One region of the Methylobacterium sp. E-012 genome, then DNA from elsewhere that is predicted to be linked to it. Evidence: predicted binding sites of a transcription regulator. Region 1 holds the regulator's gene; each other region holds the start of a gene.
The links. The regulator HrcA, encoded in region 1, represses chaperone genes, less so after heat shock. The targets are predictions, from matches to a motif close to GTTAGCACTCNCNNNNNGNGAGTGCTAAC.

Region 1 (7,698 bases):
CACACTGGCCGGCGCAGGGTAAGCGGCGGGTTAAGGCGGCGCGGTCTCGGCGTGGGGGACGATCCGGGCGCGATCCGCCCCGATCGTCCGACCGCGCTCAGGCATGGGCGAAGCGCGCCTTCTTGCCGAGCGCCTCCTCGACCGTGCCGTCGCCGTCGAGATAGCCGTGGACCTTGGGGTTCGGCATGATCAGGGACGCCACGAAGGCGATCGCCATCAGCACGGTCACGTACCAGAAGAACGTGCTCTCCATGCCGTTGTCCTTGAACCACAGGGCGACGAACTCGGCGGTGCCGCCGAAGGTGGCGTTGGCCACCGCGTAGGACAGCCCGACGCCCAGCGCGCGCACGTTGGTGGGGAACAGCTCCGCCTTCACGATGCCGCTGATGCCCGTGTAGAACGACACCACCGCGAGCCCGAGCGTGATCAGCGCGAAGGCGAGATAGGGGTCCTTGTTGGTGCCGAGAGCCGTCATCAGCGGCACGACCATGAGCGTGCCGAGGCCACTGTAGAGCAGCATGTTGACCTTGCGGCCGATCCGGTCGGACAGGGCGCCGAAAATCGGCTGGATCGCCATGTAGACGAACAGCACCACCGTCATCACCTGCGAGGCCGAGGTCTTCGGCATCCCGGCGGTGTTGACCAGGTATTTCTGCATGTAGGTCGTGAAGGTGTAGAAGCTCAGGGAGCCGCCGGCCGTGTAGGCGACCACGACCAGGAACGCCCGCCAGTGCTTGAACAGCTCGGCGAAGGTGCCGGCGGTCTCCTTGTCGCTGCTGTCCCTGGTCTCGGCCAGCGAGCGCCGGAGGTAGAGGGCCACGATGGCGAGGCCGGCGCCGATGAAGAACGGGATGCGCCAGCCCCACGCCGTGAGTTCGGGCGCGGTCATGACCGTCTGGAGCAGGACCAGGACCAGCGAGGCCAGGAGCTGGCCGCCGATCAGCGTGACGTACTGGAACGAGGCGAAGAACCCGCGCTGGCCCTTGATCGCGACTTCGCTCATGTAGGTCGCCGAGGTGCCGTACTCGCCGCCCACCGAGAGGCCCTGCAGCATGCGGGCGAGGAGCAGCAGCACGGGCGCCATAGTGCCGACATGCTCGTAGGTCGGCAGGATTCCGATCAGCAGCGAGCCGAAGCACATCATCAGCACCGAGATGACCATCGAGGTCCGCCGCCCGACCCGGTCGGCGATCCGCCCGAACAGCCAGCCGCCGACCGGCCGCATGAAGAAGCCCACCGCGAAGATGCCGGCGGTCTGGAGAAGCTGGCTGGTGGAATCCCCCTTCGGGAAGAAGGCCGGCGCGAAGTAGAGCGCGAAGAACGCGTAGCAGTAGAAGTCGTACCACTCGACGAGATTGCCCGAGGACGAGCCGACGATCGCCCAGATGCGCCGGCGCCGATCCGCAGCGTCGTCGTGGGCGCTCGGCGCGATACCGATCGTATCGTTTCTCGAGGCGGACATGGCGTCTCCGTCGACCATTCTCGGCGCCGGCACGGGCCGGGCTCTTCTTCGTGCTGCGCGACGTTACAGGTGATGACCGTGATCGCAAGTCCGTGATCGGTCCCGAGCCGCGGACAGCTGTGGCCAGTGTCAGTGAATCCGGTTCGTCCGCGGCGGGGTCATCGCGTTCGACCGTCAGGCCCGGTGCGGGCGGTGCGACCCCGGGATGACGCGATAGACGGTCTATCCCTCGACACCTGCGCCGCGTCAGCGATGCGACGGAACGGATTCCGCCGGGGCCCCGTTGCGGGCGTTGCGAGCGCCGCGAGCGCTCCGACGGAAGCGGGAGGAGAGGCCATGAAGCGGATACTGAGGGATACGGTGGCGGCCGCGATCGTCGTCGTCGGAGCGGCGACCGCCTTCGCCCAGGGTGGTCCCGGCGGCGGCGGTCCGGGTGGCGGGCCCGGCGGCGGGGGAGCTGGTGCCGGCCCGGCCGGCGGCGGCGCGGGACCGGGCGGCGGCATGCGCGGCGGTGCCGGCGGCCCCGAGGGCGGCGGCATGCGCGGTGGCGCCGGCGGACCCGAGGGTGGTGGCATGCGCGGCGGTGCCGGCGGACCGGAAGGCGGCGGGATGCGTGGCCCCGGCGGCGCCGAAGGTGGCCCCCGCGGCGCGGAGCCGGGTGGTCCGGCAGGCCGCGGCGCGGAAGGCCCGGGGCGGCCCGGTGGCGCGGCCGAGCGCAACGGCGCCGGGGAGCGCGGCGGGCCGGGCGGCAATCCCGGAGGCGCGGAGCGGGGCGGTCGCGAGACAGGACCGGCGGGCGAGCGCGGCAACCGGGATGGGGCCGGACCCGACCGGGGTGAGCGCGGCGGCGCTGGCGAACGGGGCGGCCGGGACGGTGCCCGGGGCGGCGGGCCGGCCCGCGGCGCGGTGGGCCGCCTCGATACGCGGCAGCGCTCAGAGTTCCGCGGTTCGATCACCCGGCTCGGGGTCTCGCCGCTGCGGGATGTGGCCTTCGGCCTCGCGGTCGGCACCGCGATCCCCCGGTCCGTGAGCCTTCACCGGCTGCCGCCATCGATCGTCGAGTTCGTGCCGGAATACGAGGGCTACGACTTCATCCTGGTGCGCGACGACATCGTGATCATCGATCCCGACACTTACGAGATCGTCGACGTCATTCCGGGCTGATTGGTCCGCAAAGACTACCGCACGCCGGACGGAGGCCGCTCCGGCGTGCGGCACTGGCCGTGTCGTCGCTGCGATCATCGGTGGGCTTCGGTCGCCATGCGGACCGCGAGCGAGGCCAGCACCGTTCCCATCAGCCAGCGCTGGATGACGCTCCAAAGCGGGCGCCGGGTGAAGAACGCGGCGATGGTCCCGGCCGAGACGACGAAGACGGCGTTCATGCCCACGCTGACGGCGAGCTGCGTGCCGCAGAAGATCAGCGCCTGTGCGAGGACGCTTCCGCTCTCCGGATCGATGAACTGGGGCAGGAGCGACAGATACAGAACCGCGATCTTCGGATTGAGCAGGTTCGTCAGCAGCCCCATCGCGAAAAGCTTGCGCGGGCTGTCCTTGGGCAGATCGTGGACCTGAAACGGGGACCGACCGTTGGGCCGAACCGCCTGCCACGCGAGCCAGAGGAGGTAGAGCGCGCCGGCGAAGCGGACGGCATCGTAGGCGTAGGGGATCGCGATCAACAGGGCCGTGAGTCCCACAGCCGCGCACGCCATGTAGACGATGTGGCCCGCGAGGATGCCGCCGAGCGAGATCAGACCGGCCGTCCGCCCCTGCGCGATCGAGCGGGAGACCAGGTAGACCATGTTCGGTCCCGGTGTCAGGGCCATGCCCAGCGAGACCGCAGCGAAGGCCAGGTAACTCGCCAGACTGGGCATGCGGATCCCCAGTGTCGCGCGACGTCGGGCCGACGCGCGCGCCTGCCCTCGGCAACGACGAATCAGTATCGATCATCGAGATCCAGGCTGACTTAAAATCTAAGCTTGGCGGGCGCCTCTTGTGAAGCCATCGCGCGCCGCGATCGTGCGGTTCACCGACCCCCGTCGAGGAGCTTCGAGACGACCCGGGCGGTGTAGTCGACCATGGGCACGATCCGCGCATAATTCAGCCGGGTCGGACCGATCACCCCGACGACGCCGACGATCTTCTGCGAGCCGTCACGGAACGGCGCCGCGATCAGCGAGGAGCCGGAGAGCGAGAACAGCTTGTTCTCGGAACCGATGAAGATCCGCACGCCCTCGCCGCCCTCGGCGCGGGAGAGGAGGTCGATGACGTCCTTCTGCGTCTCCAGATCGTTGAACAGCAGGCGGATGCGCTCGAGATCCTCGACGGCGCGCAGGTCGTCCAGCAGGTTGGCCTGGCCGCGCACGATCAGCTGGCGCGCCTCCGTGGGACCCACCGGAGTAGCGAGCCCGGCATCGACGAGGCGCTCGGTGATGGCGTCGAGCTCCCGCTTCATGGCCTTGCGGCCAGCCTCGATCTCGGCCCGCAGCGATCCCAGGGTGCGGCCCTGAAGCCGGGCGTTCAGGAAGTTCGTCGCCTCCTGGAGGGCCCCGGCCGGTAGGCCGGCGGGCAGGTCCACCAGCCGGTTCTCCACGGAACCGTCGTCCGAGACCAGGATCACCAGGGCGCGGGCCGGGTCGAGGCGGACGAACTCGATGTGCTTCAGGCTCACATTCGCCTTGGTGGTCAACACCACCCCGGCCCCCCGCGAGACGCCCGACAGCATGGTCGAGGCCTCGGCCAGAGCGGATTCGAAGGTGTGGCCGGAGGCGGCGGCGCGCATCTGCGCCTCGATCCGGGCCTGCTCGTCCTGGCTGACATCGCCGAGTTCGAGCATGGCATCCACGAAGAATCGCAGGCCGAGCTCGGTCGGCAGGCGGCCGGCCGAGGTGTGCGGCGCGAAGATCAGGCCGGAATGCTCCAGATCCGCCATCACGTTGCGGATCGAGGCCGGCGACAGCGCCATCGGCAGGATCCGGGCGAGATTGCGCGATCCCACCGGCTCGCCCGTGGTGAGGTAGCTCTCGACGATCTGCCGGAAGATCTCCCGGGCGCGTTCGTTGAGGGCGGCGAGGGCCTGCATCGATGGATCGTTCGGGAAACGAGAGTTCGGGTCTGTCACGCGGTCATCCTGTGGTCCGATCATGTCCGGCCGACCCGCCCGGATCAATCCATACGGCGATGCTTGCTCACGGTGCCGCACCGGCCTAAGAGCCCGGCCCTCGACATTCACCACAGAAGGGGCCCGCAATGCGGCCTTCCAAGCGTGCCGCCGACGAGTTGCGGCCCGTGAGCCTGGAGCGCGCCGTGTCGCGCTACGCAGAAGGCTCCTGCCTCGTCAGCTTCGGCAACACCCGGGTGCTCTGCACCGCCTCGCTGGAGGAGCGCGGGCCCCCGTGGCTGCGGGGTTCGGGCAAAGGATGGGTCACGGCCGAGTACGCCATGCTCCCCCGTGCGACGCACGAACGCACCCGGCGCGAGGTCGGTTCCGGCAAGCCGTCGGGGCGGACGCAGGAGATCCAGCGCCTGATCGGCCGCTCGCTGCGGGCCGTGACCAACCTCCCGGCCATGGGCGAGCGCCAGGTCACGGTCGATTGCGACGTGATCCAGGCCGATGGCGGCACCCGGACCTCCGCGATCACCGGCGCCTGGGTGGCGCTGCACGATTGCTTCGCCTGGATGCGGACGCGCTCGATCATCTCGGTCGACCCGCTGAAGGACCATGTCGCGGCCGTCTCCTGCGGCCTGTACAAGGGGATGGCGGTGCTCGACCTCGATTACGCCGAGGATTCGGCGGCCGAGACCGACGCCAATTTCGTGCTCACCGGCCGGGGCGGCATCGTCGAGGTCCAGGGCACCGCCGAGATGGAGCCGTTCACGCAGGAGCAGCTCCTCGAACTCCTCGGCCTGGCGCGCGCCGGCACCGACCGGCTGGTCGCCCTTCAGAAGGAGGCCCTCGCGTGAGCCGCAGGCTGACCGGCAAGGTCGTGATCGCCACCCACAATGCCGGCAAGCTCGTCGAGATGCGCGACCTCCTGGCGCCGTTCGGGGTGGAGGCGGTCTCGGCCGGCGAACTCGGCCTGCCCGAACCGGACGAGACCGGGACGATGTTCGCCGAGAACGCGGCGATCAAGGCGAAGGCCGCCGCCGACGCCACCGGCCTTCCCACCTTCGCGGACGATTCCGGCCTGTGCGTCGACGCCCTCGACGGGGCGCCGGGCCTGTTCTCGGCCCGCTGGGCCGGCCCGGACAAGGATTTTGCCGGGGCGATGGCGCGAATCTTCGCCGAACTCGACGCCCGCGGGGCGATCGACCGCCGCGCGCACTTCGTCTCGGCCCTGGTGCTCGCCTGGCCCGACGGGCACACCGAGCTGTTCGAGGGCCGGGTCTTCGGCGACCTCGTGGCGCCGCGCGGTTCGGCCGGCTTCGGCTACGACCCGATCTTCCGGCCGGACGGGCATGACCGCACCTTCGGCGAGATGAGCGCCGCGGAGAAGCACGGGGTCGACTGGCAGACGGGCGCGGGTCTGTCCCACCGCGCCCGGGCGTTCGTGGCGCTGCGCCGGGCTTGCCTCGCGCCCGGCGCCTGATTGCCAAACCGGACGGGCGCGCGCACATCCCGGCGATCATGCGAACGACCGGCCCGGACCACCCGACCCGCGATGCGGGTTTCGGGATCTACCTGCACTGGCCCTTCTGCGCCGCGAAGTGCCCCTATTGCGACTTCAACAGCCACGTCCGGCACGGAGGCGTGGACGAACCGCGCTTCCTCGACGCCTTCCGGGCCGAGATCGCCCATATGGCCGGCCGGACGCCCGGCCGGACCGTCACCAGCATCTTCCTCGGGGGCGGCACCCCCTCGCTGATGCGGCCGGCGACCGTCGCGGGGCTGCTCGACGCGGTGGCGGCACGATGGCCGGTGGCGCCGGACGCGGAGATCACCCTCGAAGCCAATCCGTCGAGCGTCGAGGCCGCCCGCTTCCACGGCTACCGCGCGGCCGGGGTCAACCGGGTCTCCCTCGGCGTGCAGGCGCTCGACGACGCGTCCCTGAGGACCCTTGGCCGGCTGCACGACGTGGCGCAGGCCCTCGACGCGATCCGGGTCGCGCAGGCCGTCTTCGCGCGCACCTCCTTCGACCTGATCTATGCCCGGCCCGGCCAGACCCCCGCGCTCTGGCGGGACGAACTCGGTCAGGCCCTCGCGCTGGCCGGCGAGCACCTGTCGCTCTACCAGCTCACCATCGAGCCCGGCACGCCGTTCCACGGTCTCGCGGCGGCCGGGAAGCTCGTGGTTCCGGACGACGAGATCGGCCGGGCCCTCTACGACGTCACGCAGGATCTCTGTTCCCGGGCCGGCCTGTCGGCCTACGAGATCTCGAACCACGCGCGGCCCGGCGCCGAGTCGCGCCACAACCTGCTCTACTGGCGCTACGGCGAGTATGCCGGCATCGGCCCCGGGGCGCACGGCCGCCTCGTCACCGCGGCCGGACGGATCGGCACCGTGACCGAGCGCGCGCCGGAGGCGTGGCTCACCCGGGTCGAACGCGACGGCCACGGCATCGCCGAGACCGAAACGCTCTCGGCCGTCGATCAGGCCGACGAATTCCTGGTGATGGGCCTGCGCCTGCGCGAGGGGATCGATCCGGACCGCTACGCCGCCCTCAAGGGCCGGCCGCTCAACGGCAACCGCATCGGCATGCTGGTGGGCGACGGTATGCTGGAGCGGCGACCCGGCGGACGCATCGCCGCCACGGCGCGGGGCGCGCCGGTCCTCAACGCGATCGTGGCCGAGCTCGCCGGCTGATCAGATCCCGGGCTTGGCCAGCACCCGCGGGGCCGGGCTGACCAGGGTCGCGGCGTTGTTGCGGATCTCGTAGACCGCCAGCGCCCGCTCGCTCTGCCCGTCGGGCCGGAAGCGGAAGGTGCCGTCGATCCCGGCGAAGCCCGCCGCATTGGTCAGCGTCGCCTCGGCGAAGCGCTGCGAGCCGTATTGCCGCGCGAGGGCCGCGGCGAGCATCACGGCGTCGTAGGCCAGGGACGCGACGCGCGGCGGCACCGCGCCGAAGCGGGTCTGGTAGCGCCCGCTGAAGGCGGAGAACCCCGCGCGGTCCGGCCCGGCGAAGCGGCCGCCCTGGAGCGCCGGCAGGGCGAAGAGCGCCGGCTCGTTCCACAACGCCGTCCCGATGGGCCGCACCCGGGCCGGGGAGAAGCCGGCCTTGGTCAGTGCCGCCGCGACCGCC
Region 2 (7,698 bases), 860 kb from region 1:
GGACGCCGAAGGCGGCGCGGAAGGCGCGGTTGCTGTGGCTCTCGTCGATGAAGCCGCAGGCGAAGGCGAGGGTGGATGCGGACCGGGTTTCGCCGGGCCGGCGCAGGGCGTCGCGGAGGCGCTCCAGGCGCCGGCGCTGCACGTAGCGGGCGACGCCGCCCTCGTCGGCGAAATCCTCGTACAGCCGGCTGCGGGACGTGCCGATGCCGGCGGCGACCGTCGCCGCGTCCAGGCGGGGATCGAGCAGATGGGTGTCGACATACGCCTCGGCACGGGTGCGGCGCAGCGGCCGCGCCGCCGCTGCCGACACCCGTCGTGCCACCGGCGCGGCCGTGGCCGCTTTCAACCCGAGGCCGAGCAGTTCGGTCGCGGTGTCGGCCGCCCCCTCGACCGCGACATCCGGCAGATTGTCCGCACGGCGCACGAGCGACAGGAGAAAATCCCTGAGCAGCCCGGCCGCGGCCCCGGGCAGCACCGCGCCGTGGAGGGCGTCGAGCGCGCCGACAGCCGGCTCCACGATCGCGCGCGCGAGTGCCACGGAGAGGAGGCGAGCGCGGCCGACACGGGTCCAGTGCGGTTGGGCGGTATTGACGAGCATGATCTCACCGGGCCGCAACCGGTGCTCCGCCCCCGGGGGGCCAGCGGCGAGATCACCGTCCAGCAGGAGATGCAGCACGAGGTGGTCGAAGCCGTCCCGCCCCACCCGGCGGGGATCGCGGCGGTGCAGGAGGCCGCCGAGGTCGCGCTCGTACAGCACCATCCGCTGAAAGCGGCGGATGTGGACGCGGGCATGGAAAGGCCCGTCGGTGCGCTCGACATCGGCCCCGACGCTGTACAGGCGATGGTACGCGTCGAAGCCGTCACCGCCCTCGCGCGGGGCGGTGAACGCGAGCATGCGCGCGGCCATTGCTACGAGGGCCTGACGCCGACGCGAGCGGCACCGACGTAGCCCGGGCCGGGTGACGCCGCATCCCTGACATGGACGCAGCAGGGTCGTCGGGATGCCATATGCCGAGTGAGTTCTCTATTGTTACCCCGAATGTAGTCCCGTTCGTGGAACGTCTAGAGCCAGGTCTGAAGATATTTTCTGGGGCGCCTACACAGGGCGTCCATTGAACCCGCCTGATCGGGCCCGGCGGCTCGACGGCTTTAGCCATCCCCAAGTGCCTGCCGGGCCACCGACCTTCTCCCGGACATGGCATCCCGCCCGAACGGGATCGGGCTGCCCGGTCGCGACGGACGAGGCCGGCCTCGGCGCAGACGCCGCCGTGCTGCGGCCGTCCGACACCGATCGATTGCACGCGCCGCGTCTCGTGATGGCATCCGGGCGGACGGGCCTGGGTGCCCTGTCACGCGAAAATCACACCCGCATTCTGGGGCCGTATGAGCCGCCAGTTTGGGACGCTCAGCCAATCCATGTCGGGCCTGCCGCGTCCACTATCGGAGGCGCTCGGTATCGTGCCGACGGTGAACGCCCCCGCCTTCGTGGCCGGCGGGGCAGGACGGGGGAATCGGGGACACGGTGATGGCGGGCGTTCGCGGCGGTACCGGAATCCGAGGAAGCGACGCGTTCAGCGACGCGTTCGGCATTGACGTGGGCGGCCTCGGCGACCCGGGCAACGCTCAGGGTATCCGCGACGCGGCCTCTGCTGACTGCCGCGCCCGGCCGACAATGCGGGACGGGTCAGCGCCCCCGCGGCCCCGCAGGCCGGTCCGGGCGTGCCCCCCGCCAAGCGCAACCCGAAGGCCGGTGAGCCGAGCAGCATCGAGATCCTGCAGGTCAATCCGACAGGGAGATGAGGATGAAATCGCGATGTCATCTCTGGACCGTCCTGTGCTTGGCGTGCACGCCGGCATCGGCTCAGGCCCCCGTCAACGTGAACGATTGCACACTATTGCCTGATCCGATCGCGCTCCGCCGGTGCGTCGATGGCTTCGGATCGCAGAGCGTGAGGCCGCCTGCGCCCCCGGCGCTTCCCGCGACCGCATCGGATACGGCCCGATCCGAGCCTGCCCCGAGAGCCGCCAAGGCCCCATCGGCCGGCAAGCAAGCGGGAGACTGGTTGCACGAGAGCGCTTCGGGGGTCGAGCCGGGACGATCAAGCCCGAACGCAATACGTCTCGATGATTGATTTCTTTGTAATAATATCTCGGACGACACTGACTGTATCCGATCGCGCATCGCAAACACAGAGCACAAACCGGCGCCCGAAGTTTCATGTCAACGCTGGTTCCATTCGCCATGCGGCCGCGGGCACATCCGACCGCTGACGACCTGTCGGGATGGCGAGCCCCTGCCGCTCTGCGCGGAGACGACGTTCCGGTTCGGCGCATGACCTGACCATGCCGTCCGGGATCGGATCTCGTCTGAGGCTTGGATGTCGGATCCGGCTGGCGGGCTTCGGCCACGCAAAAAGTTAGCACTTCTCCCAGACGAGTGCTAATGATGCGCCGATCGGGCCGCGATTCCCGTCTTCGCCGCCACGCTTCCCGCGATCGCGCCAACCATGCCGGTTGGATCATGCCTGGGAACGATCAGGATCTCGCAATGAAATTCCGTCCGCTACACGACCGCGTGGTGCTCCGCCGCATCGAGGGCGAGGAGAAGACCAAGGGCGGCATCATCATCCCCGACACGGTCAAGGAGAAGCCGCAGGAGGGGGAGGTCGTCGCCGTCGGGCCGGGTGCCCGCGACGAGGCCGGCAAGATCAATGCCCTCGACGTCAAGGCCGGCGACCGCGTCCTGTTCGGCAAGTGGTCCGGCACCGAGGTGAAGATCGACGGTCAGGACCTCCTGATCATGAAGGAATCCGACATCCTGGGCGTCGTCGCCTAGGGCGCGCGCTGCCGAAATGGACACCGGTTCGGCGTCAGCGCGCGCGACGCATCTGAGGATTCAGAGCCTTCAGAGTCGCCGCACGCGGCCCCGAACCCCGACCTGCCCTTCGAGGCGCCCGCTGTGGCGTGCCTCGGGGCCAAACGACAGATGATGAGCCACCACCATGTCCGCCAAAGACGTTCGCTTTTCGGTCGATGCCCGTGAGAAGATGCTGCGCGGTGTCGAGCTGCTCGCCAGCGCGGTGAAGGTGACGCTGGGCCCCAAGGGCCGCAACGTCGTGATCGAGAAGAGTTTCGGCGCTCCGCGCATCACCAAGGACGGCGTCACCGTCGCCAAGGAGATCGAGCTCGTCGACAAGTTCGAGAATATGGGCGCCCAGATGGTCCGCGAGGTCGCCTCGAAGTCGAGCGACACCGCCGGTGACGGCACCACCACCGCGACCGTTCTCGCGGCCTCCATCGTGCGCGAGGGCGTGAAGTACGTCGCCGCCGGCATGAACCCGATGGACCTGAAGCGCGGCATCGATCTGGCTGTGGCCGCAGTCGTGAAGGATATCGCGGGCCGCTCCCGCAAGGTCGCCTCGTCCGAGGAGATCGCCCAGGTCGGCACGATCTCGGCCAACGGCGATACGGAGATCGGCGGGATGATCGCCCACGCCATGCAGAAGGTCGGCAACGAGGGCGTGATCACGGTCGAGGAGGCCAAGACCGCCGAGACCGAGCTCGACGTCGTCGAGGGCATGCAGTTCGACCGCGGCTATCTCTCCCCGTACTTCATCACCAACGCGGAGAAGATGGTCGCCGACCTCGAGGACCCGTACATCCTCATCCACGAGAAGAAGCTGTCGTCGCTCCAGGCGATGCTGCCGGTGCTCGAGGCCGTGGTCCAGACCGGCAAGCCGCTGCTGATCATCGCCGAGGACATCGAGGGCGAGGCGCTGGCCACCCTCGTGGTCAACAAGCTGCGCGGCGGCCTCAAGGTCGCGGCCGTGAAGGCGCCGGGCTTCGGCGACCGCCGCAAGGCGATGCTCGAGGACATCGCGATCCTGACCAAGGGCCAGATGATCGCCGAGGATCTCGGGATCAAGCTCGAGAACGTGACCCTGCCGATGCTCGGCCGCGCCAAGCGGGTCCGCATCGAGAAGGAGAACACCACGATCATCGACGGCGTCGGCGAGAAGTCCGACATCGAGGGCCGCATCTCGCAGATCAAGGCGCAGATCGAGGAGACCACCTCGGACTACGACCGGGAGAAGCTGCAGGAGCGTCTGGCCAAGCTCGCGGGCGGCGTCGCGGTGATCCGCGTCGGCGGTTCGACCGAGATCGAGGTCAAGGAGAAGAAGGATCGCGTCGATGACGCGCTGCATGCCACCCGCGCGGCGGTCGAGGAGGGCATCGTCCCCGGCGGCGGCACGGCGCTGCTGCGCGCCAAAGCGGCCATTCAGGGGCTCTCGAACGAAAACCCCGACGTCCAGGCCGGCATCAAGATCGTGCTGAAGGCCCTGGAGGCCCCGATCCGTCAGATCGCCCAGAATTCGGGCGTCGAGGGCTCGATCGTGGTCGGCCGGATCCTGGCCAATGCCTCGGAGACCTACGGCTTCAACGCCCAGACCGAGGAGTATGTCGACATGCTCCAGGCCGGCATCGTCGACCCGGCCAAGGTCGTGCGGGCCGCCCTTCAGGGTGCGGCCTCCGTGGCCGGCCTGCTGGTGACCACCGAGGCGATGATCGCCGAAGCGCCGCGCAAGGAGGCGCCCGCCATGCCCGCCGGCGGCGGCATGGGGGGAATGGGCGGCATGGATTTCTGACCTGCCGAAAACCGACCGGCGCTCTCCGGCCGCCCGCCCTGCGGGCGTGTCGGGGGGCGCCTCGCAGTGGATCGGGCCGGAGACGCCCCTGCGCCGTGCTGCGGGGTCGTGACCGCGCGCGGTTGTCCAACCGCCGGCGGTTTGCCCCGGATTTGCATGGGTCATCGCCGTGATGCGCGCCCAAGCTCGCCGTGCCGGCGGGACCGGTGCCGATCTCACGGTCGCCCGGGAGGACAGAGCTCATGCGCATAAAAGTCGGCTGCGAGATGGCGTATGCGTTTTCGCAGCCCACCCCCGTCATCGCGACGCTCAACGTTCACGCCTCGCGCTTCTCCGATCTCGAACAGCCCGATCACCTGATCACCAGCCCGGCGGTTCCCCTGGAGGGCTATCGCGACAGCTTCGGGAACTGGTGCAACCGGATGGTCGCCCCGGCGGGGCGCTTCACGCTCAAGACCGACACGATCGTGCGGGACCACGGCAGCGGCGATCAGCCGGAGCCCGACGCGCCGGAGATCGCGATCGAGAAATTGCCCTCCGACAGCATCCTGTTCCTCCTCGGCAGCCGCTACTGCGAGACCGATCGCCTCTCGTCCATCGCCTGGGAGCTGTTCGGGCATCTCCCGCCCGGCTGGAGCCGCGTGCAGGCGATCTGCGACTATGTCCACGATCGGATCACCTTCGGGTACGCGCATGCGCGGGCGACCCGGACGGCCTTCGAGGTCTTCGAGGAGCAGCGGGGCGTCTGCCGGGATTACGCCCATCTGGCGATCGCCTTCTGCCGCTGCCTCAACATCCCGACCCGCTACTGCAACGGCTATGTCAGCGATATCGGCCTGCCGCTGCCGCACGCGCCCGGCGATTTCGCGGCCTGGATGGAGGTCTATCTCGGGGGCCGTTGGCACACCTTCGATCCGCGGAACAACAGCTCGCGGATCGGGCGGATCCTCATCGCCTATGGGCGCGACGCCGCCGATGTCCCGCTCACGCTGACCTTCGGGCCCAACGAGCTCGTCGGGTTTCACGTGACGACGGAGGAGGCCCCGATCCCGGCCTGACCGGGCGTCGGGTCGAAGCCGGTCGCGCCGGGCCCCGCCCGCGGGACCACGCCGTGCCGTCGCCGGGGTGCGCACCGGGCGTTTCATGAGGCACTCCGAACGGGGCCGCCGGCCCGCTTCCACGGGGGGCGGTTCGGGATCCCGTGCGTCAGTGCGCGGGCCTCGGACTCGACACGGATAGGGTACCCCCCTATATCATGGCTCGAAGGACGGCCGATGGGACACACGCTCAAGGACAAGACGAAGCTGCTCGCCCGCGTGCGCCGGATCAAAGGCCAAGCGGAGGCGGTCGAGCGCGCCCTGGAGGCCGAACTCGGCTGCACGGACGTGCTGATGCTCGTCGCCTCGATGCGTGGGGCCATCAACGGCCTGACCGCCGAGCTGATGGAGGACCATATCCGCCATCACGTCGTGAACCCCGCCACCGAGACCGATGCGGAGCGCGCCCGCGGTGCGGCCGAGTTGATCGAGGTGGTCCGCACCTACCTCAAATAACGGGGGCCTGCCCCATGACGCCGTTGACCGACCTGCTCCGGCAGGGGACCGCGCACGCCTGGCTGTTCGTGCCGACCGCGATCCTGCTGGGCGCCCTGCACGGGCTCGAACCCGGCCACGCCAAGACGATGATGGCGGCGTTCATCATCGCGGTGCGGGGCACGGTCCTGCAGGCGGTGCTGCTGGGGCTGGCCGCGACCCTCTCGCACACGGCGGTGGTGTGGGTGATCGCGCTGGGCGGCCAATATCTCGGCCAGGAATGGGGCGGCGAGACCGGCGAGCCGTACTTCCAGCTCGCCTCGGCCGTCCTGATCGTCGGCATCGCGCTCTGGATGCTCTGGCGGACGTGGCGGGCGCAGTCCGACGCGCATCACCACCCCCACGCCGACGACGCGACGCGCGTCACCGCCCGTGACGGCGTGTTCAGGTTGGAGGTGTTCGAGGACGGCGTGCCGCCCCGGTGGCGCCTAAGCCGGATCAAGGGCGTGCTGCCCCCGCCGCAGCACGTCACCCTCGAGACCGTCCGACCGGACGGCGACCGCACGGCCTTCGCCTTCGCGCGTGCGGGCGCGTTTCTGGAGAGCACGGAGGCGATCCCGGAGCCGCATGCCTTCACGGCGCGGCTGAAGCTGGTCGGATCGGCCGGCCCGGAGATCCACGCGGTCGCGTTCGCGGAGCACGACCATGATCATGACCACGACCATGATCCGATGGACCTGGGCGCGGCGGACGACGCCCATGCCCGCGCCCATGCCGAGGATATCCGGCGGCGGTTCTCCGGACGCCCGGTGACGACGGGTCAGATCGTGCTGTTCGGCCTGACCGGCGGCCTGATCCCGTGTCCGGCCGCGATCACGGTCCTCCTGCTCTGCATCCAGCTGAAGCAGCTCAGCCTGGGCTTCGCGCTGGTCGTGTGCTTCAGCATCGGGCTGGCGATCACCATGGTGTCGGCCGGCGTGATCGCGGCGCTGAGCGTCCGGCACATCGGCGGCCGCTGGCCCGGGCTCGGCCGCTTCGCCCGGCAGGCCCCCTACGCCTCGGCGGCGCTGATCGTCCTGGTTGGGCTCTATACCGGCTGGCTCGGCTGGCGGGGTCTCCAGCACGGCCCGGTCGACCATGCCGGCACGGTCGGTCGGCTGCAGGGGTGATCCCGTCGGCCCGCTCGGATTTGACCGCCGGTGAATCCCGAGGGCGCCGCCGGGCCGTTTTATTGCGATGCAACATAACGCGTCCCGGGCCGTTGGATGGGTGCTACCCTCGCATCGCCGCGTGAGGGACGGCATCAGGTCATCCCCTCGTCGAGGGACGCCGCGATGCGGCCGCTCTCCGAGAGTACCCCGATGCGCCTCGTGCTCAGCCTCACCGCCCTGACCCTCGCGACCCTGCCGCTTCCGGCCGTGGCGTCCTCCTGCGCCGAGCAAATCGGGACCATCGCGCGCCGCCTCGACAGCGCCGGCGCCGTCCAGGTCGCCGGCTTGCAGGCGGGGCACACCCTGCGG
Region 3 (7,698 bases), 2.6 Mb from region 1:
GCGCCGCCTCCCGATTCGGGGCGGCGCGAGAGGGGGCACGGCCACCGCGGCCCGTCTCCCTAACCCCCTGCGGACTATGGGACTTACGCATCGGGACCGCCCGGCATCAAGCCATTGACACACAGCGCATTTTTCCTCCCCGCAAGGGGAGGAAAGCGCGGTGCGCCTGTCAGAAGGCAAGGCTTGCGCGGATCGGACCTGCCTATGAAATGCGCCCACCCGACCTGGGTCCACTCCCTCCGGCAGAGAGGACCCGCGCGCGGCAACCCCGCCGGGCCCACCCCTGCAAACCAGTCTCTCCCGTGACGATCAGGCCCCCCATGCGCATCGGGCTCGCCGCCGATAACGGCACCTGGCACAAGAACCGGCTGCTGGCGGCCCTGCAGGCGCAGGGTGTCGAACCGGTTCTGTTCTCGCTCGCCGACGTGGCCATCGTCACCGGTCGCGGCGAGCCGCTCCGGGTCCCGGGTTTCCCCGACGCGCTTCCGGATGGCGTGCTGATGCGCACGATCGCGGGGGGCACCTTCGAGGCGACAACCATGCGCCTCGGCGTCCTCCATGCCCTCGTCGCGGCGGGCGTCACCGTCTGGAACGCCCCCACCGCCATCGAGCGCTCCGTGGACAAGGCGGCCACCTCGCTGCTCATCGCCCGGGCCGGCCTGCCGACACCCGCCACTTGGGTGTTCTCGAAGCGCGAGGCCGCCGCCGCCCTGGTCGCCGCCGAGGCCCGGCCGGGGGCGCCGCTCGTCCTCAAGCCGCTGTTCGGCTCGCAGGGGGAGGGGCTCGCCCTGATCGAGCGACCGGAGGATCTCCCCGACGAGGAGGCGGTGGCGCGGGTCTATTACCTGCAGCGCTACATGCCGCGCCGGGACGGCCTGTGGCGCGATTACCGGGTGTTCGTCTGCGACGGCCGGGCGGTCGCCGGCATGATCCGCGAGGGCGACGGCTGGATCACCAACGTCCACAGGGGGGGGCGGCCGCTGCCCTGGGCGTTGCCGCGCTCCGCCGCCGAGCTTGCGGAGGCGGCGGCCGGCGCGGTCGGGGTGGCCTATTCCGGAATCGACCTCGTCGAGGACGGGGAGGGCGGTTTTTCGATCCTGGAGGTGAATTCCATGCCGGCCTGGTCGGGGCTGCAGACCGTCTGCGAGACCGACATCGCCGCCGCAATCGTCCGCGGGTTCCTCGCCGCCGTCCGCAGCGCCAGCCGTCCGCGGCGCGTGGTGGCATGACCCGGCTCGATCCGGCGCTGATCGGGACGGTCTACCGGGCCGCTTGCCGCGCCGAACTCGACGCCCTCAAGCCCGGCAACGTCCACGCCTTCGCGGCGGGGCACCGCATGGTGGTGACCGATTTCGTCACCAGCGCCGAGGTCTCCGCACCGGCTCTGGCACAGGCCGGGGCCGGAGTCGGCGCACGGGTCCGCGCCGGAATCGCCGCGACGATGGCGGCGGTCGGACAGAACACCAATCTCGGCATCCTGCTGCTCTGCGCTCCGCTGGCGGCGGCGGCGGAGCGCGGGCAGACGCTCGGGGCGGTCCTGGACGCCCTCGACCGCGCCGATTCCGAAGCGGTCTTCGCCGCGATTCGGATCGCCAATCCCGGCGGCCTCGGCCGGGCCGCCCGGCACGATGTCGCCGCCGCCCCGCCCGATGCGCTCCGCGACGCGATGCAGGAGGCCGCCGACCGGGACCGGATCGCCCGGGCCTACGTCACCGGCTTCGCGGATATCCCGGCGATCGGCTTGCCGGCTCTCGCCGAGGCGCGGCGGCGGGGGCTCGATCCGTCCTGGTGCACGACCGCCGTGCATCTCGCCTACCTCACGGCGGTGCCGGACAGCCACGTGGCCCGCAAGGCCGGTGCCGATGCCGCCGAGGATCTTCGCCGGGAGGTCGCGGAAGCCACGCGCGGGATCGATCTCGCCAGGGCGCCGGCCGGACCGCTCCTCGCCCTCGACGCGTCGATGAAGGCGCGCGGCCTCAACCCGGGCACGAGCGCGGATTTCACGGTGGCGACGCTGTTCTGGGACGCGCTCGCGACGGCCGGGGCGGCGTTGGCCTGAGTCGCGCCCCCGTTCCGGTGGTGCCCCGGGCGGAGCAATAGAAATTCCGTCGCGGCAGGGCCTTGCGGGTTGTGAGCCGCAGGGTCGCGCTGTAGGGTCCGGCGCGCTGTCCGGCCCAACCGGCTCGGCCCAACCGGCACGGCCGGAGGATCGGGCGCCGATAACAAGGATGGCTTCCCGGCCGCTGGCATCGTCCGGCGCCGCGGCCCTATTTCGGAATCCAGGGAGAGACACCGAATGGCGAAGATCACCAAGGTTCAGGTTGGCGAAGCCCTCGTCGGCGACGGCAACGAAGTCGCTCACATCGACCTGATCATCGGACCGCGCGGCTCGCCCGCCGAGACGGCTTTCTGCAACGGCCTCGTGAACAACAAGCACGGCTTCACCAGCCTGCTCGCGGTCATCGCGCCGAACCTGCCGTGCAAGCCCAACACCCTGATGTTCAACAAGGTCACCATCAACGACGCCCGTCAGGCCGTCCAGATGTTCGGCCCGGCCCAGCACGGCGTCGCGAAGGCCGTGCAGGACGCGGTCGCCGAGGGCATCATCCCCGCCGATGAGGCCGACGACCTGTTCATCCTGGTCGGCGTGTTCATCCACTGGGAGGCGGCCGACGACGCCAAGATCCAGAAGTACAACTACGAGGCGACCAAGCTGTCGATCCAGCGCGCCGTCAACGGCGAGCCGAAGGCCGCGACGGTCACCGAGCAGCGCAACTCGGCGCAGCATCCCTTCGCCGCCAACGCTTAGATCGGGGACGGTCCTGGGCAGATTGAGCCGCCGCCCGCACCGCGGGGCCTGCTCCAGCGACTGGCCTCGATCTTCTTAGGCCGATAGGAACCACCACCGACGGGACGGCGCGAGCCGTCCCGTTTTTTTGTGTTTTGGTGAGGTGGTCCAGACGCCGCGGTCGCGCGGGCGCGAGTTTTCGCACGACGCTGTCGAGATCATTTCGGAACTGCAACGCGCGTCTCCTGCCCCCCATGCCGGGAGGGTAGCCCCAGCGTCAGCAGGAATTCGGAGAGGGAAGTGACGCGTCTGGACAGATCGCGCTGGGATTCGACGCCCGCAGCATGCCGCTGCCGTCTCTGCAGGATCTCACCCAAACGGCGAGGTGGACGGGCTTAGACATGGCGGTTGGCTGCATCCGGCTCCTCTGTATGCCCATCACAGGCGCCGAATATGAAATTTGGACGGTGTCTCCCGCAACGCTTGGATCTCGATACAACAAAAGAAAAGGGGCCGCCTCTCGGCGACCCCCTTCCTCATCTCTACGGGTGATGTGGACTTAGAAGTCCATGCCGCCCATGCCGCCGCCGCCCGGCATCGCGGGGGCGCCGCCATCCTTCTTCGGGGCGTCGGCGACCATGGCTTCGGTGGTCACCAGCAGGCCAGCGACCGAAGCCGCGTCCTGCAGGGCGGTGCGCACGACCTTTGCCGGGTCGACGATGCCGGCCTGGATCATGTCGACGTACTCTTCGGTCTGGGCGTTGAAGCCGTAGGTCTCCGAGGAGGTGTTGTCGGTGATCTTGCCGACCACGATCGAACCTTCGACGCCCGCGTTCTGGGCGATCTGGCGCAGGGGGGCTTCGAGGGCCTTGAGGACGATCTTGATGCCGGCCTGGACGTCCGGAATCTCGCTCTTCAGCTCAGCGACCGCCTTCTTGGCGCGCAGCAGTGCGGTGCCGCCGCCGGGGACGATGCCTTCCTCGACCGCCGCGCGGGTGGCGTTGAGGGCGTCGTCGACGCGGTCCTTCTTCTCCTTGACCTCGACCTCGGTCGCGCCGCCGACGCGGATCACCGCGACGCCGCCCGCGAGCTTGGCCAGACGCTCCTGCAGCTTCTCCCGGTCGTAGTCCGAGGTGGTCTCCTCGATCTGCGCCTTGATCTGGCTGATGCGGCCCTCGATGTCGGACTTCTCGCCGACGCCGTCGATGATCGTGGTGTTCTCCTTCTCGATCCGCACGCGCTTGGCGCGGCCGAGCATCGGAAGCGTCACGTTCTCGAGCTTGATCCCGAGATCCTCGGCGATCATCTGGCCCTTGGTCAGGATCGCGATGTCCTCGAGCATCGCCTTGCGGCGGTCACCGAAGCCCGGCGCCTTCACGGCCGCGACCTTGAGGCCACCGCGCAGCTTATTGACCACGAGGGTGGCCAGCGCCTCGCCCTCGATGTCCTCGGCGATGATCAGCAGCGGCTTGCCGGTCTGGACCACGGCCTCGAGCACCGGCAGCATCGCCTGGAGCGACGACAGCTTCTTCTCGTGGATGAGGATGTAGGGGTCTTCCAGCTCGGCGACCATCTTCTCCGCGTTGGTGATGAAGTATGGGGAGAGATAGCCACGGTCGAACTGCATGCCCTCGACGACGTCGAGTTCGGTCTCGGCGGTCTTGGCTTCCTCGACGGTGATGACGCCCTCGTTGCCCACCTTCTGCATGGCGTGGGCGATCATCTCGCCGATCTCCTTGTCGCCGTTGGCGGAGATCGTGCCGACCTGGGCGACCTCGTCGGAGGTCGAGACCTTCTTGGCGCGGGCGATGATGTCCTTCACCGCGGCGGCGGTGGCGAGGTCGATGCCGCGCTTCAGGTCCATCGGGTTGATGCCGGCGGCGACGTACTTGGCGCCCTCGCGGACGATGGCCTGAGCCAGCACGGTGGCGGTGGTGGTGCCGTCACCCGCGATGTCGTTGGTCTTAGAGGCCACTTCGCGCACCATCTGGGCGCCCATGTTCTCGAACTTGTCGGCGAGCTCGATCTCCTTGGCGACCGTCACACCGTCCTTGGTGATGCGCGGGGCGCCGAAGCTCTTCTCGATCACGACGTTGCGGCCCTTGGGGCCGAGCGTCACCTTCACCGCGTCGGCGAGGATGTCGACGCCGCGAAGCATCTTGTCGCGGGCGTCGGCGGAGAAACGAACGTCTTTCGCTGCCATGGTTTGCCTCTTGTCGTTAGGTTGAACCCCAAGGCCGGAGCGGCCTCAAAGGGTCGGGACGGGTGATCCGATCAGAGGGCGACGACGCCCATGATGTCGGATTCCTTCATGATCAGGAGGTCCTGACCGTCGATCTTGACCTCGGTGCCGGACCACTTGCCAAACAGGACGCGGTCGCCCTTCTTGACGTCCAGCGGGTTGATGCGGCCGGTCTCGTCGCGGGCGCCGGGGCCGACGGCGACGATCTCGCCCTCTTGCGGCTTCTCCTTGGCGGTGTCCGGGATGATGATGCCGCCCTTGGTCTTCTCCTCGCTCTCGATGCGACGGACGACCACGCGGTCGTGCAGCGGACGGAAGTTCATGAGCTGCCCTCTTGCTTCAGGTCTGAAGTTGGCGTTGATGCGGCCGCGAGGCCGCGTCCAAACCCGACTGTTAGCACTCTGTCTCGGCGAGTGCCAAAGACCGCGGTGAGGTAGGCTCGGCGGCGTGTCGTGTCAAGACGGTCGCACCCCCGCGCGACGGCGTGATGGCGGGGCGGCCGCCCGTTCTTCCAGATGGATCCCATGCGCCGATGCTGAGCCTGCACGGACCCGAAGGCCCGCTGGCGATCGAGCCCGGCGGGCGCATTCCGGACGGGGCCGTCTGGCTCGACATGAACGATCCGACCCCGGAGGAGGCCGCCGCCGTGGAAGCGTCGACCGGGCTGCGCGTCCCGTCGCGGGCGGCTCTGGCGGAGGTCGAGAATTCGAGCCGCCTGCGCCGGGTGAAGGGCGGGCTCTCCCTCTCGACACCGATGATTACCTTCGAACGCAGCGACTCGCAGCTGAAGCCGCTGGGCCTCATGCTGACGAAGGACCACCTGGTCACCATCCGCTTCCACGAGTTGCGCAGCTTCGCCTCCGCGGCGAAGCGGATCGCCGAGGGTGACGGCAGCGTGACGCCGAGCGAGGTCTTCCTGGTCGTGCTGGAAGAGCTCGTCGACAACCTCGCGGACGCGCTGGAGGACATGGCGACGGAACTCGACACGCTCTCGTCGCGGATCTTCGATTTCGATGTCCGCGGCCCCGAGCGGCGCCGCTTGGAAAGCCCGCCACCGCGGCGCCGCGATCTGGCGCTGCGCCGGATCCTGCACGGGATCAGCCGCCGCGGGAAAGCGTTGGGGAAGATTCGCGCCAGCCTCCTCGGACTGGAGCGGATCGTCCCGTTCGTTTCAGCCGCCTGTGACGGGCTGGGCCTTCCCGAGGATGGCCGCTTCGAGACGATCAAACGGGATATCGAGTCCCTCGACGAGTTCGAGACGCGGCTGGCAGAAAACGTTCAATTTCTGCTCGACGCGGCATTGGGTCTTATCAACATCGAGCAGAACAATGTCTTCCGGGTACTGACCGTCGTCTCGGTGGTCGGCGTGCCCCCGACCCTGATCGCGTCGATGTACGGCATGAATTTCAAGCACATGCCGGAATTGGACTGGACCTACGGCTACCCCTACGCCCTGGCCCTCATTCTCGTGAGCGCGCTCGCGCCGATCATATATTTTCGGATGCGGGGCTGGTTTTGATACTATAATTTTCGAGATGTTTTTATTATTTGCTATCGATAATACTGAAGTAATGGCTCTATATAATACTGTTTTCGATTGATATCAGCACCGTATTATAGAACTCAAATGACGAAATAAAAATTCAATTTAGGATTAGGATTGGATTAACGCGTCCATGGTTTTGAAAGATGCATCACAAGCGGGTGCAGCCATGTTCAAGCGGACGACCTACAGCGAATCGCAGGCCAAGATCGATGCGCTCAATCGGTCATTGGCAATTATTGAATTCAATATGGATGGTCACGTCACAAGTGCGAACGAAAACTTCTTGAAATTGATGAAATACGCGCTCGACGAAATCATCAACAAGCACCATTCGATCTTCGTCGATGATGCGTCGGTCAAATCGGACGACTACGCGGCCTTCTGGGCGAAGCTGAGGTCGGGTGAATACGTCACCGGCGAATTCCTCAGGCTCGACAAGGAGAAGCACCCTGTCTGGCTCGAAGCGACGTACAATCCGATCCTCGATGCCAGCGGCAAGCCCGTGAAGGTCATCAAGTTCGCAAGCGACATCTCGGTGAAGAAGAACCAGATCGACCGGCTGATGTCGATGATCGACAACATGCCCGTGGCGGTGATGACCGCCGATCCGCGCGACAACTTCCGGATCAATTACCTGAATACGACCTCGCGCCGTACCCTCGGTCCACTCGAGCAACATCTCCCGATCAAGGTCGATGAGATGCTCGAACATTCGTTCGACGTGTTCCACAAGAACCCCCGCCACCAGCGCTCGATGCTGGCGGATGCTAGCCGCCTCCCGCACCGCACCAAGATCAAGGTCGGTCCGGAGACGCTCGACCTGCAGGTCACGGCGGTCAACGACGAGAAGGGGAACTACATCGGACCGATGCTGACCTGGTCGGTGGTGTCGGCCCAGGTCCACATGGCCTCCGAGGTCAACCGGGTGGTCGCGGCGGTCGGGTCGGCGATCGAGGAGATGCAGCAATCGGCGGAGGGGCTCACGCAGTCGGCCGATTCCGCCCGACAGAGGGCCACCTCCGTGGCCGCGACCTCGGAGCAGATGAACAATGCCATCCAGGAGATCTCCGGGCAGGTCGGGCGGGTCTCAGAGCGGGCGCAGCAGATCGCCACCCAGGCCGG

Region 2: groES (co-chaperone GroES) is a predicted target of HrcA. The motif match lies at 2,417-2,445, and genes of this name have one in related genera.
Region 3: groES (co-chaperone GroES) is a predicted target of HrcA. The motif match lies at 5,423-5,451, and genes of this name have one in related genera.

Annotation. Positions count from the first base shown of each region.
Region 1 is NZ_JBYQEY010000001.1:2,426,272-2,433,969, forward strand. Features, by position in the region: gene AC3IF1_RS11580 (MFS family transporter) at 98-1,462, opposite strand; gene AC3IF1_RS11585 (DUF1236 domain-containing protein) at 1,799-2,626, shown strand; gene AC3IF1_RS11590 (LysE family translocator) at 2,701-3,333, opposite strand; gene hrcA (heat-inducible transcriptional repressor HrcA) at 3,486-4,541, opposite strand; gene rph (ribonuclease PH) at 4,709-5,422, shown strand; gene rdgB (RdgB/HAM1 family non-canonical purine NTP pyrophosphatase) at 5,419-6,048, shown strand; gene hemW (radical SAM family heme chaperone HemW) at 6,087-7,262, shown strand; gene AC3IF1_RS11615 (penicillin-binding protein activator) at 7,263-7,698, opposite strand, start outside.
Region 2 is NZ_JBYQEY010000001.1:3,283,165-3,290,862, reverse strand. Features, by position in the region: gene AC3IF1_RS15900 (helix-turn-helix domain-containing protein) at 1-895, opposite strand, end outside; gene groES (co-chaperone GroES) at 2,549-2,836, shown strand; gene groL (chaperonin GroEL) at 3,003-4,646, shown strand; gene AC3IF1_RS15885 (transglutaminase-like domain-containing protein) at 4,889-5,704, shown strand; gene AC3IF1_RS15880 (metal/formaldehyde-sensitive transcriptional repressor) at 5,921-6,199, shown strand; gene AC3IF1_RS15875 (nickel/cobalt efflux transporter) at 6,214-7,347, shown strand; gene AC3IF1_RS15870 (hypothetical protein) at 7,513-7,698, shown strand, end outside.
Region 3 is NZ_JBYQEY010000001.1:5,062,163-5,069,860, reverse strand. Features, by position in the region: gene AC3IF1_RS24175 (ATP-grasp domain-containing protein) at 321-1,229, shown strand; gene AC3IF1_RS24170 (triphosphoribosyl-dephospho-CoA synthase) at 1,226-2,059, shown strand; gene fae (5,6,7,8-tetrahydromethanopterin hydro-lyase) at 2,297-2,809, shown strand; gene groL (chaperonin GroEL) at 3,348-4,991, opposite strand; gene groES (co-chaperone GroES) at 5,063-5,353, opposite strand; gene AC3IF1_RS24150 (CorA family divalent cation transporter) at 5,563-6,549, shown strand; gene AC3IF1_RS24145 (methyl-accepting chemotaxis protein) at 6,743-7,698, shown strand, end outside.